Prochlorococcus marinus XMU1406: one gene and its partner. The protein of the gene in region 2 binds, or shares a complex with, the protein of the main gene of each other region. Links are inferred from orthologs where the notes say so. Each region holds a gene or a part of one and is shown on either strand. Other genes may lie near its edges.

Region 1 (2,896 bases), on a different replicon or contig from region 2:
AAAGTTATAATCAACTTCATAAAACAATTGACCAAATTAAATCAATGGCAGATGTTTTAGATATAGCCAGAGTTGAACAAAGTTAATTTCAAAACCAGATCAATCTATCTTTTACTTTTTATCTTGTAGATAAAGAAAACAATACTGCCGCAAATCAAAGCTAATAAAATACCTACACAAGATGAACCTAAAAGTAATTTTAGGGAAAAAATTTTACCTTGTTTCCATAAGTCATCAATAACTAAATTTTTTTCAAGAATTGTATTAGAAGAATTATTTAAAAAAATCGAACCAACTTTATAGTTAAAATAATAAAGTGGAATATAAGTAAAAGGGTTGCTAATCCAGGTACCAATTGCAGCTAGAACAATATTTCCCTTAGCTATTTTTGCAAAAAATATCCCTATTAAAGTCTGAAACCCAAAAAAAGGAAAGCAGCCACTAAATACCCCTATAGCTAAACCTTTAGCATTAAATAAAGGACTTCCATTTTGATTCCTAAATAATGATAGAATTTTCTTATAGGTAATAGCTCTTTTAAATCTCATTCAGAAAGAAAATTTCAAAATTAAATTCTTGATAATCTTACTTAATTATCCATAACAAAGCGAGAGATGGATTCGATAGTTACTACAGAAGATACGATAGCGGCAATTGCTTCAGCTATAAGTATAGGAAAAGGAGGAGTTGCGATAATAAGAGTATCAGGGAAAGACTCAATAAATTCTTGCAAAAAGATTGTTCAAACTAAATCTAAATATGCATGGGAATCACATAGAGTTTTTCATGGTTTTATTAAGGAAAATAAACAAAATAAATTTATAGATGAAGTTTTAATATTAGTGATGAAATCACCAAATAGCTTCACAGGAGAGGATGTTGTTGAACTTCATTGCCATGGAGGAATTATCCTAGTAAATAAAGTTCTAAAGAGATTATTATCTAGTAATTCTAGAGTTAGACTTGCAAACCCAGGAGAATTTAGTCAAAGAGCTTTTCTTAATGGGAAAATAGACCTTACTCAAGCCGAATCGATTAATCAATTAATTAATGCAAGCAATACCAGATCAGCAGAGTTAGCTTTTAGTGGAGTTCAAGGGAAAATAAAGAAAAAAATTAATGATATTAAAAATGACCTTATAAATCAACTTTGCGAAATAGAAGCGAGAGTTGATTTTGAAGAAAACTTTACAGATTTTGATTATACCAAATTTCTAAAAAACATTAAAAAAGTGAAAGAAAAAATAGAGTTACTTATAGAAAATTCACAAAGAAATTCATATATTCATAATGGTATATCCATTGCGCTTATAGGTAAAACAAATGTTGGTAAAAGTTCTTTGCTAAATTTGCTAGCAAAAAAAGAGAAAGCAATTGTAACTAATATTCCTGGAACGACACGAGATGTTATTGAAGTTAATTTAACTATTAATGACATTCCAATGAAAATAATTGATACTGCTGGCATAAGAGAAACTCATGAACAAATTGAAAGTATTGGAATTAAAAAAAGTTTTGGGAAAATTAAAGAGTCAGATTTTATAATTTATATTTATAGTCTTGAAGAAGGATTTAATGAAGAAGACAAAAAAATAATAAAAAAAATACCCAAAGAAAAATTAATTACTATTTTGGGTAATAAAAAAGATTTAATTGAATCTAAAAATATTAATTCAAATGAGTTGAAAAACACAATTCTTATGAGCATTAAGAATAACGATGGTGAAAGATTATTAATCAACACAATCAAAAAAAAATGTGGATTAAAACAATTAGAAAATATCAATATATTTTTAAACGAAAGACATCTAACGAATTTGTCTGCTTGCCTATCTAATTTAAATGATACTGATACAATAGTTAAAAATAGATTGCCATTTGATTTATTATCAATAGAACTTAGAGATGGTATTCAAAACTTATCTAAAATAACTGGTCAAGAATTAACAGAGGAGCTGCTAGATAATATTTTTTCTAAGTTTTGTATTGGTAAATAAATTTGAGTTAAATTACATAGTGATTTATAGTTAATTCTCTAACTTCAGTTGAATTTTTATCAATTATTTTTTAGTTTAGTGGATCTGAATACTCCAAAAATAAGTAAGATCATTGAAAATTGGATCGATGAAGATATAGGTAGGGGAGATCTAACAAGTTCCTCTATTACAGAAGAGAATGGCAATGCATATTGGATTGCAAAAGAGGAGGGTATATTTTGTGGGGTTGATATTATAAAAGAAATTTTTAAAAAAATTGATTTAAAAATCAGTCCAAAATTTAATATCTCGGATGGAGATAAATTTATTAAAGATCAAAAACTCTTAGAAATATATGGACCTTCAAAAAGTTTACTCGCTAGTGAAAGGATCAGCTTAAATATAGCAATGCATTTATCTGGAATATCAACACATACAAAGAATCTTGTAGATAAGTTAGAAGGCACAAATATAAAATTAGCAGATACTAGAAAAACGACTCCTGGCTTAAGAATATTTGAAAAATATGCATTCAAATGCGGAGGTGGAGTGAATCATAGAATGGGATTATACGATGCGGCTATGATAAAAGAAAATCATATTGCATGGACAGATAATCTTAAGAATGCAGTACAAAAAATTCGCCTAAATTCGCCTTTTACAACTCATATCATTATTGAAGCTGAGAATATCGAACAGGCAAAAGAAGCAGTATTAGCGGGAGCAGATAGTGTCTTATTAGATGAACTTAGTCCTGAAACAATCAAAAAAAACGTTCAAGAATTAAGAGATTTATCAATTAATAGCTTAAAAAAAGAAGTCAATAAAAATTTGATAATAGAAATTTCTGGAATTAACCCTGAAGAAATTAGTAAATATCTAATAAAAGGTATTGATTTGATTTCAACAAGTTCTTCAAT
Region 2 (9,860 bases):
CTAATAAAAATTTCGTGGATAAGGCTCCAAAAGATATTGTTGATGAATGTAGATTTAAATTAAATGAGGGTTCGGTACAAATGGAGAGAATTACTAAAAAACTCGAACTTTTGAATTGAGAATGAATATATTTCTTGAAAATATTTATAATTTGTCTTTTTTTTTTAATACTGGAATTGGGATATTTTCGTTTGTTTGCATTTATATTTTAATTGTTTTATTAATACTTCCAGCTTCTTGGTTATCTTTATTATCAGGTTTTTTATATGGCTCATATTTAGGATCAATTATAGTTTTTTTCTCCGCTTCCATAGGAGCATCAGTTGCTTTTTTTGTATCAAAAAGTTTTTTTTCAAAAAAGCTAAAAAATCTTTTTAGCCGTTATCCAAAATTAAGTGTTATGGAAAAAGTAGTAGAAAAAGGCGGACTTAAATTAATTTTTTTAGCTAGATTATCGCCGATATTTCCCTTCAGTATTCTTAATTATTTTTATGGTTTAAATAATGTTAAATTTCGAGATTTCGCTCTTGGTCTTCTTGGAATAATTCCAGGAACTTTTCTTTATTGCTCCATAGGTAGTTTGGCAAAAAATATCCAGGAGCTAAAAAATGTGCAATCACCAAATAATTTATATATGACTATTGTTGGAATTATTTCAACTTTTTTAGTTGTATATTTCTCAGCTAAATACTCCAGGGAATATTTTGAAAACTCCTAAGAATTTACTCTTTAATATTCCAATCTCTAATAGATGCAATTAAGATAAACCATAAAAGCCTTAATTTACCTAGTAAAGTTTTGTTGGCTTCTAATTCGATATATTTTGCCTGTCCACAAGGCGTTTTGATAAAGTTGAAAACTGTTTTCTTCGTCATAAGTCTCTCAAAAAGTCCTTATAATTATTCTGACATTTTATAGCCAAGATTTTTAGTTTTTTTACTTAAAAACCACATTTTTCATTGACTACTTTGTTGAATATTATTTTTTAAAATTTAAACTTTTTCTCCAGCTTTAAATCCTCTAAAGCATTTGAATCTTGGAAACCTAAGACTAAAAGCCACCGCATCCTTGGATTTCGTTTTAGCATCAGCTCTGATTTCTACAAGTTGACCAATAAGTTGATTCCGTTTTGACCAATATTCTTCACGTTGGATATCACTAAATCCGCTTCCACAACTAAGACTGTATTCATGGCCATCATCTTCCCCTTCTACTAGGACAGCCCCTAGTCTACCTTTATTGCGACCTGTGCCTTCCTCAACCGATACAACCTTTAAAGTGACTTCAATGAAAGGTTTTGCTTTTAACCAACTGTGTGTTCTTTTACATTCATAAATAGCATTAGGATCTTTAATCATTACTCCTTCATATCCACCTTCCACGGCAGATTTATTCAGCTCTACAAATCTTTTCTGTCCCTCAATGGTGTCGAGATCTACATTTTCCCATTCAAGTGTTTTTATATGTCTTAGAAGCATAGAATGTTTTGCTACCCATTCTTTTACTAGTAAACTTCTTGCTGTTTGACTAGTGTTCCAACTCCCTTTTTGGAATTTTTCAAGGGGACATAAGTCAAATAGGTGAAGAACTGCGTCTTTTGTTTGTTTACCATCTTTTCTATGAACCTGTTTCATTAAATCTTGAAAGTTAGCACTCATTACTTCACCATCTAGGACTAAGTCATGAGGTGCAGGATCTTCTTTTAGGACTTTTTCTATTTCTGAGATAATATGACCAAAATTATGGAATTGTTTTCCATTACGAGAAAACATTTCTACTTTATTTTGTCTAATTATTGTTAAGACGCGAACACCATCTAATTTGATTTCAATTTGCTTTTTTCCTATCATTTTTTTTTCATGATTTGCACTGTCGTGAGCTAAAGGACAAGAAAAAATAGGAATCGCATATTTTGGAAATTTCTTGGCTATCTTGTTGATTGTTTTTTCAGATACACCGCATCTAAGATCTTTAATTAAAACTCGTCTATAAAATCCATTCCACTCTTCTTTTGTGGCAGATTCCATAGCCATAATAATTGCATCGCGAGCAGCGTGACCAGTAAGTTCTCTTTGAATAAGCTTGTTTGCTAATTCTCTAAAATCTTTCCATAAAAAATTTTGACTTTTTTCATTCTCTTTTTCAGGAACAATTTTTACACCAAAAGTTACCAATGGATCAAGTGCCATGCGGATTCCCTCAAAAAAATCATCTAGACCTTGTTCCATTGCTTCTGAGATGATTTTTTCTTTATCTAATCTACTTGGGTGTAATTCTAATTGATGTATAATCTCTTCTTTAAACAATTCTTTTTGCCTCACAAGAAATTATTAATTCACTTTTGCTATTCTGTCTATTTTCCAATCATTGTCTGTTTTTGCGAATGTAAAATCTAATGGCAGCTCATCTTGTTTATCTTCTGATTTTAAATTCAAAGTTATTATGATTTGATCTTCTTGGACTCTAGGTCTTCCTGATTTTAAATTTCTGTATTTATTGAGGTTTAAACTAGCTAAAAATTTCAGAAAGTCTTGGCGCTTCACATGAGTTTTATAAGTTTTTGTAGTCAAACCATACGCTGCATCAATTCTGCCAGCAGCTATTTGATCAAAAAACTTTCTTACTAATGGATTAATTCCTCTAGCGCTTATAACTAATTTGACTGCATTAAAAGTCCAAAAAGAAACTAGTACAGCTCCGCCAACTAATAATGCTTTAATTCCGATATCTTTAACTAGTGTTGCATCCATGTTGATTTGAGTTTTTTATTACTTTAAGAAAAGAAATCGTTTTTGATGGCTTTTTTTGTCAAAATAATACTAATTTTAATCCATAATGCCTGTAATTCCTCTTTTACCTTTATTTCATAAATTTAATAGCCAATATTTTGAAAATTCTCTAGCGGTTAATAATCAACCTTTAGTAAAGGTTAGATGGAGTGATAATAGATTAAAAACTACTGCTGGTTTTTATAAAAGAAAACGAATTAACGGTCTTGTCAATTCTGAAATTATCTTATCGAAACCTATTTTGAGTAAATTATCTCCTAGTGAAATAAATAGTACTTTATGTCATGAAATGATTCACGCATGGGTAGATAGGATATTAAAAAAAAATGAGATACATGGTCCAAATTTCTTAGAAAAGATGAATGAAATTAATGAGAAAGAGAAGAATTTTCAAATTTCTGTGAGGCATTCATTTCCTATTGAAAGGAGAGAATTAAAATATATAGGAACTTGCCAAAATTGTGGTGAGAAATTTTTCTACAGGAAAAGGATAAAGAATATTGCCTGTAAAAAATGTTGTGTAAATTTCTTTAATGGATCATGGAATAAAAAGTGTTTAATTTTGTTTGATTAAAAATATAAGATGTGTTTTTGTTTCTATATTTGGAATTATTTATTTTTTTAATGTAATTTATATTTTAAAAAGCATAATAATTTATGGATTCAAGGAGAATTAGAAATCTTAGAAATAGTTTTGATAAAAATATTGTTGATAAACAGGTCGATAAAATTTTCGAAACTGGAAGACAATTTGTTGATGGAGTATCTGGTGCTAGGCCAGGAAAAAGAAGGAATTCAGATTTTCAAGGAATAACAAGTAAGAGTGTTAAAAAAGTAGGAAGATGGGTATCTGAAAAAGTGGATTTATTTTTTGATGAAGATAATGATGATTGGAATGATGAGAATTTTTACGATGATAAAAGCGACATTAAGACATTTTCCAGAGAATCAAATTCTTATGAATCTGCTAAACAGCAATCAAAAAGACCTTTAGAAGCAATATCTCTAAGGCAACCAAAAAATTTACAGACAACTGAGCAAAAAAAATTACCTTATGCGAAATATAGTAATGACGAAGATTGGCCAGATGAAATGGATTTCAAAGTTGAAAGATGGCAAAGAGCTTCAGAAAAAGAGAATAATATTTCGATAGATCAATCAAACCAACAAGTTCAATCAAAATCAAGAAATCTTCCAAGATCAAGAAGAAGAAGAGTATAGTTTCGTAAATTCTTTAATTCCTGAATAGCCTAATAAAGTTTCTAAATGTGGATTGAATACTTCTCTAATAATTGTTAGGGGCTTTTTGTCTCGAAAAAATCTATAATTTCTTGACCAGAATGGACCTTTAAAACAAAATTGATCCTCTAACCAATTTGAATTAACAAGTGAAATTCGGTCAACTTCTCTAAACAATTCTGATCTGTCTTGTGTCAAATTCTTCCAAATTGGTTCTTCTTTGGCTTTTAAATTTTCATTCACTTGTTCTGCATTCCACCAACTTTCAGCCCATGCTAGGTTTTTATTATTGTTTTTAATCCAAACTTGTCTTCTAATTAAAGGTCCATTTAGTTGATTTAATTCTTTAGGACCTTCTTCAATGAATAGAGGATCTAATCGCATTGAAATTAATTTAATTTTCGTCTCTTGATTAGTTAAAAGTTGTAAATGTCTAGTGGGACTTCCATCCCCAAGCAGCATTAATTTCCATGGACCAGATATTTTTGGTAATGAATTTTTCACTAAAAAAGTAGAGGCTTTTTCTTCCCATAAAATTTTTGGTGAGTTAAAAAGTTTATTATTCAGTGCTCAGACGGAATGCTTTTAAGATGATAACTTTTTTTCGACAAAAATATTTGCCTTTTCTTGTTTTATTTCTCTTATTTTTAGCCAAACAAGTAATGCAGTTAAATCAGCCTTGCTTACTCCAGGAATTTTCGAAGCATCACCAAAATTTTTTGGCTTTATCTTATTCAAATTTTCTCTAGCTTCTAAAGATAATGTATCTATCTTTTCATAATTTATTTCTTGAGGCAGAGATTTACAGCTTTGACGATTTATTTGTTCAATGTTGTTTTTTTGTCTTTTAAGGTAACCCTCGTATTTAATATCTATTTCAACACCTTCCTGTATTGAAGAACCTAGATTTCTCTCATTCAAATTATATTTAATTAGATCTGAATAATGAAAGTTTGGTCTTTTTAAGAGTTCTTTCAAAGTTGTTGAGCCTTTGATTTTTGATCCCGTTTCTAATTCTATTTTTTTTGATATTTCATCGGTATTTTTTAAACGAGTGTTATTTAATCTAAATTTCTCTTCCTTGAGGAGTTTCATTTTTTCTTGATAGGCCGACCATCTTTTCTCATTAATTAACCCTATTTGATAGCCTAATGGTGTTAATCTCCTATCTGCATTATCTCCTCTAAGAGTTAACCTATATTCACTCCTACTAGTGAGAACTCTGTATGGTTCTTTGAGATCTTTGGTAATTAAATCATTGATCATTGTTCCTATATAACTGCTTTCTCTAGTGAAGATTATTGGGTCTTTTTTGTTTAGTTTTCTTGTCGCATTGACTCCTGCGACTAATCCTTGTGCTGCTGCTTCTTCATAACCAGTAGTGCCATTAATTTGTCCGGCGCTAAATAAATATTCAATTTCTTTCGTTTCGAGTGATGTTTGAAGCTGTGTTGCAGGTATATAGTCATACTCTACAGCATATGCTGGTCGCAACATTTTACATTCACCTAATCCAGGCAAGGTCCTTAAAAGTTCTAATTGAATATTTTCGGGTAAACCTGTAGAAAATCCTTGTACATATATTTCAGGGGTATTAATTCCTTCTGGTTCTAAGAAAATTTGATGTGATTCTTTATCAGCAAATTTGACGATTTTATCTTCAATTGATGGACAATATCTTGGCCCCTTACTATCAATAAAACCGCCGTAAATAGGAGTTAAATGTAAATTGTCTCTAATTAGTTGATGTGTTTTGGTAGTTGTTCTTGTGATGTGACAACTAACTTGGGGCATATTATTTTTTATATCTGGGTCAAACGAAAAATATTTATCTGCTGCAGTACTTGGTTGAATATCTAATTCATCAAAAATGATACTTCTTTTATCAACTCTTGCTGGAGTTCCTGTTTTTAAACGTTCTGTTTTGATACCAATTTCGTGCAAATTTTGAGTAAGACCTTTTGCTGCTTGTTCGCCCGATCTACCAGCTGACATTGATTTATTTCCTATCCATATTCTTCCTTCTAAGAACGTACCAGCTGTGATGATAACTGATCTTGCTGAATAATAACTACCAAAGAAAGTCCTTACACCTTTTATTCTTTTTTTTAAGATTTTTTTTGAGTTCAATCCAATTTCTTCAGTTTTTGCGATATCTAGTTCAGTAATCATTGCTTCTTTTAAAGATAAATTATCTGTATTTTGTAGTATTTCAATCATCTTTTTTGAGTATTCTCTTTTATCTGTCTGAGCTCTTAATGCCCATACAGCTGGACCTCTACTTGCATTTAATATTCTTTTTTGTATAGCCGTCTCATCAGCTAATTTACCAATAATTCCACCTAATGCATCAACTTCATGTACCAATTGACTTTTTGCCGGGCCGCCAACAGCAGGGTTGCAAGGTTGCCAGGCAATCCTATCTAAATTGATTGTAAATAAGGCTGTAGAAAATCCTAATTTTGCAGTTGTTATAGCTGCTTCGCATCCTGCATGTCCTCCTCCAATAACGATGACGTCAAAAGATTCATTTGTTGAGTGATGATCTTGCATTTGAGGATCGATTTAATTAGCTAAATTTCTAAATCTCGTAAATTGAGGTTCAAATAATAATTTAACAGTTCCTACAGGTCCATTTCTATGTTTAGTGACAATGATTTCTGTAATTCCTTTATCTTCAGTCTCTGGATTATAGTATTCATCTCTATAAATCATTAATACTAAATCTGCGTCTTGTTCAATAGATCCTGATTCTCTTAGATCGCTTAACATTGGTCTTTTATTTGTTCTAGATTCTACCCCTCTACTAAGCTGAGATAGAGCTACTACTGGTACTTTTAATTCTCTGGCCATGCTTTTAAGACCTCTAGTTATTCGTGAAAGTTCTTGCACTCTATTATCAGGGGTTGATCCTTCCATCAACTGGAGGTAATCAATCACAATTAATCCAAGTTCTTTTTTTTGTTCAGCTATTAATCTTCTGCAAAGAGATCTCATCTCTAAAACACTTAAGTTAGGCTTGTCATCTATAAATATTGGTAATTGACCTAATGAATTGATACCTTCTCCAAGTAATGGCCATTCATCTTGCTGTAATCTTCCTGTTCTTAGCCTGCCACTCTCGATTCCAACTTCCATAGAGAGTAATCTATATGTCAACTGTTCTTTACTCATTTCAAGGCTAAATACACACACAGGTAAATCTTGAGATTGTGCAACATTTTTAGCCAGATTAAGAACTATTGAAGTTTTCCCCATTGAAGGTCTTCCAGCAACAATTATTAAATCACTTCTTTGAAAACCTTGAGTCATCGCATCAAGGTCGTAGAAATTTACCGGAATACCAGCTACTGAAGTACCTAATGATCTTGACTCTATTTCATTGAAAGTACTTGTAAGGATTTCAGCTGCTTGAGTCAGGCCTTTTGAAGGTTTTTCTTGACTGATTTCAAATATTTTTTGCTCTGCTTTATCTAGAACTTCATTAGTATCTTGAGTTTGATCAAAACCTAGTTGAACCACTTCATTTCCAGATCTGATAAGTTGCCTTCTCATGAATTTGTCGTTAATTAAATTAGCAACTTGTTCTATGGAAGCTGTAGAGGAAACATTTTCAACTAGTTCTACCAGTTTGCTGTTTCCTCCAATTTTTTCTAATGATCCATTATCTGCTAACCAAGCACTCATTGATGTTAAATCAGTTGGTTTACCCTGGGTGTGCAACATTAATGCTGTTCTATAAATCTCTTGATGGGCATTTATATAAAAAGCTTCAGGTTTAATTAAGTCTGCAATTCTTCCGATCGCATCTGGATCAAGAAGTATGCCACCAAGAACTGCTTCCTCTGCTTGAACGTTTTGAGGAGGTACTAATCCAGAATTTTCACTATTAAAATCCTTTTTAAAATTTTTATTTTGCCCATTATTTGGAAAAGGTACGGAAACCATATCTTTAATTGCTTAGATATATACTCTGGCTACTTTTCAAAATAATGCAACAAATTGATTAACTTGTTACTTCAATATTTACTTCTGCATTTACTTCTGGATGTAATTTTATTTTTGCAGTAAAGGAACCTAAATTATGAATATCAGGAACAGTAATGTTTCTTCTATCAATTTCTTTTTTAGTTGCCGCTTCTATCGCTTCGGCAACATCCCCGTTGGTAACAGTTCCAAAAAGGACTCCATCTTCTCCAACCTGTTTTTTGATAGTGAACCTACCTATTGTAGATAATGCAGTTTGGAAATCTAAAGCTTCTTGCTTTAATTTATCAGCAGCGATTTTTTCTTTTTCTTTCTTCCTTTCAATTTGTTTAAGGACTGCTGGTGTTACATTCATTGCCTTGTTATAAGGTAATAGAAAATTTCTTGCGTATCCAGGTGCTACTTCAACTAGATCTCCTTCTTTACCTAGTGATGCGATTGATTCAGTTAATGCGACTTGTACTCTTTTAGCCATGAAAATATTGAACAATATAGTTAATAATAAGACCTAGAGGGTAACTTTACTTTTTTTGCAAGACCAAATTTCGCAAGAATCTTAATATGTTCCCATGTTATGTCTATCTGACCTCTAAATAATCCTTGTTTTGCCGAATTGGGAAATGCATGATGGTTATTATGCCAACCTTCTCCAAATGTTAATGCAGCAACCCACGCATTGTTTTTAGATGAATCACCACTTTCAAATGGTGCTTTACCCCAACAATGCGTCGCGGAGTTGACTAGCCAAGTTACGTGATAAACAACCACAAGCCTCAATGGAATTCCCCAAAGGACTAGAGGCCATCCTCCAACTCCTAATTTTTGACCTATTGCGTACAAAGAAAGTCCAATAGGAATTTGTAAGAATAAAAAATATTTATTTAGAAATCTATAGTATGGATCCTTGATTAAATCTGCACTTAGTTTTGGAACAGCTTTTAGTGCTTCAACGTCTTTAAACATCCAACCCATATGACTCCACCAAAACCCCTTTTTACTATTGTGATGATCTACTTCAGTATCTGAAAAAGAGTGGTGATGCCTATGTAAACCTACCCAATCTATTGGACCATGCTGGCAACTTATAGCTCCACAGGTAGCAAAAAATCTTTCTAACCATCTTGGAACAATGAATGATCTATGTGATAACAATCTGTGATATCCAAGAGTAACTCCTAAACAAGCAGTTACCCAGTAAAAAAATAATAATGAAGTGACTGCAGGGAGACTCCAAAATTTTGGTTGTATAGCTACAAGAGAAAGAATATGAATTGAAACCATAAAAACTATTGTTCCCCACGTTTGATGTAGTCTTGGAGGATATCTTTTTGAATGACTGGAAGGTTCCAGTAATTTTTCTGAAAGTTCTATAACTTTTTCAGCTGGAACAGGTTTTTTTAATTTTGCTGTTTCTTGGAAAATTACTGAATTCATGATATTGAAATACTATTTTCAAAATTACCGATATGTAATATTATCATACTATACTATTGATAAGTTTAATTATCTGTGAGTCTCGGATATCGCGATAAATTATCTAGAGGTCGAAGGGCTATGGCTCATTTGATACACCTCTGGCATGAACGGAATGGATGGTCTCACAGAGTTTTGCCATTACTTTCTGAAGTTCTTGATTTAGGTAAAGTTCATAATTCGCAAATTTCTAATCTTAGGAATGGGAAGTTATCTTCGCCAGGGCCTGAAGTTTTTCTTGCTTTAGCTCAAGTTAATACGATTCTTGATCAAGGTATTGAAAAAATCAGGGATCGTTTTGAAAGTGATTACCCAGAGTTATGGAAATCTTTGGAAGAGTCTGCATTACCCTTAAAAAATGATTCTGGTAAT

What was found.
Region 1: the proteins of mnmG (region 2) and mnmE are in contact, whole or in part, in a solved structure (PDB 9HIP), measured with the Escherichia coli proteins. The link is inferred for Prochlorococcus marinus XMU1406 from one-to-one orthologs.

Annotation. Positions count from the first base shown.
Region 1 is NZ_JAAORG010000001.1:184,714-187,609, reverse strand. The notes cover bases 1-2,805. They hold mnmE (tRNA uridine-5-carboxymethylaminomethyl(34) synthesis GTPase MnmE), read left to right. Parts: upstream 1-614; coding sequence 615-1,997; downstream 1,998-2,805. Other genes in these bases: nadC (carboxylating nicotinate-nucleotide diphosphorylase), read left to right, coding at 2,076-2,805; HA149_RS01015 (DUF2062 domain-containing protein), read right to left, coding at 105-548; HA149_RS01020 (RelA/SpoT family protein), read left to right, coding at 1-86. Outside these bases: more of nadC, read left to right, coding at 2,806-2,896. UniProt on the Escherichia coli protein: Exhibits a very high intrinsic GTPase hydrolysis rate. Involved in the addition of a carboxymethylaminomethyl (cmnm) group at the wobble position (U34) of certain tRNAs, forming tRNA-cmnm(5)s(2)U34.
Region 2 is NZ_JAAORG010000003.1:527,368-537,227, reverse strand. Bases 4,098-7,067 are described here. They hold mnmG (tRNA uridine-5-carboxymethylaminomethyl(34) synthesis enzyme MnmG), read right to left. Parts: upstream 6,582-7,067; coding sequence 4,614-6,581; downstream 4,098-4,613. Other genes in these bases: dnaB (replicative DNA helicase), read right to left, coding at 6,594-7,067; HA149_RS09300 (chorismate lyase), read right to left, coding at 4,098-4,565. Also shown: HA149_RS09335 (valine--tRNA ligase), read left to right, coding at 1-119; HA149_RS09330 (TVP38/TMEM64 family protein), read left to right, coding at 122-718; HA149_RS09325 (hypothetical protein), read right to left, coding at 723-875; HA149_RS09320 (ATP-dependent DNA ligase), read right to left, coding at 993-2,306; HA149_RS09315 (hypothetical protein), read right to left, coding at 2,331-2,750; HA149_RS09310 (SprT family zinc-dependent metalloprotease), read left to right, coding at 2,836-3,363; HA149_RS09305 (RNA helicase), read left to right, coding at 3,447-4,010; more of HA149_RS09300, read right to left, coding at 3,990-4,097; more of dnaB, read right to left, coding at 7,068-7,976; rplI (50S ribosomal protein L9), read right to left, coding at 8,035-8,490; HA149_RS09280 (acyl-CoA desaturase), read right to left, coding at 8,511-9,449; HA149_RS09275 (hypothetical protein), read left to right, coding at 9,525-9,860. UniProt on the Escherichia coli protein: NAD-binding protein involved in the addition of a carboxymethylaminomethyl (cmnm) group at the wobble position (U34) of certain tRNAs, forming tRNA-cmnm(5)s(2)U34.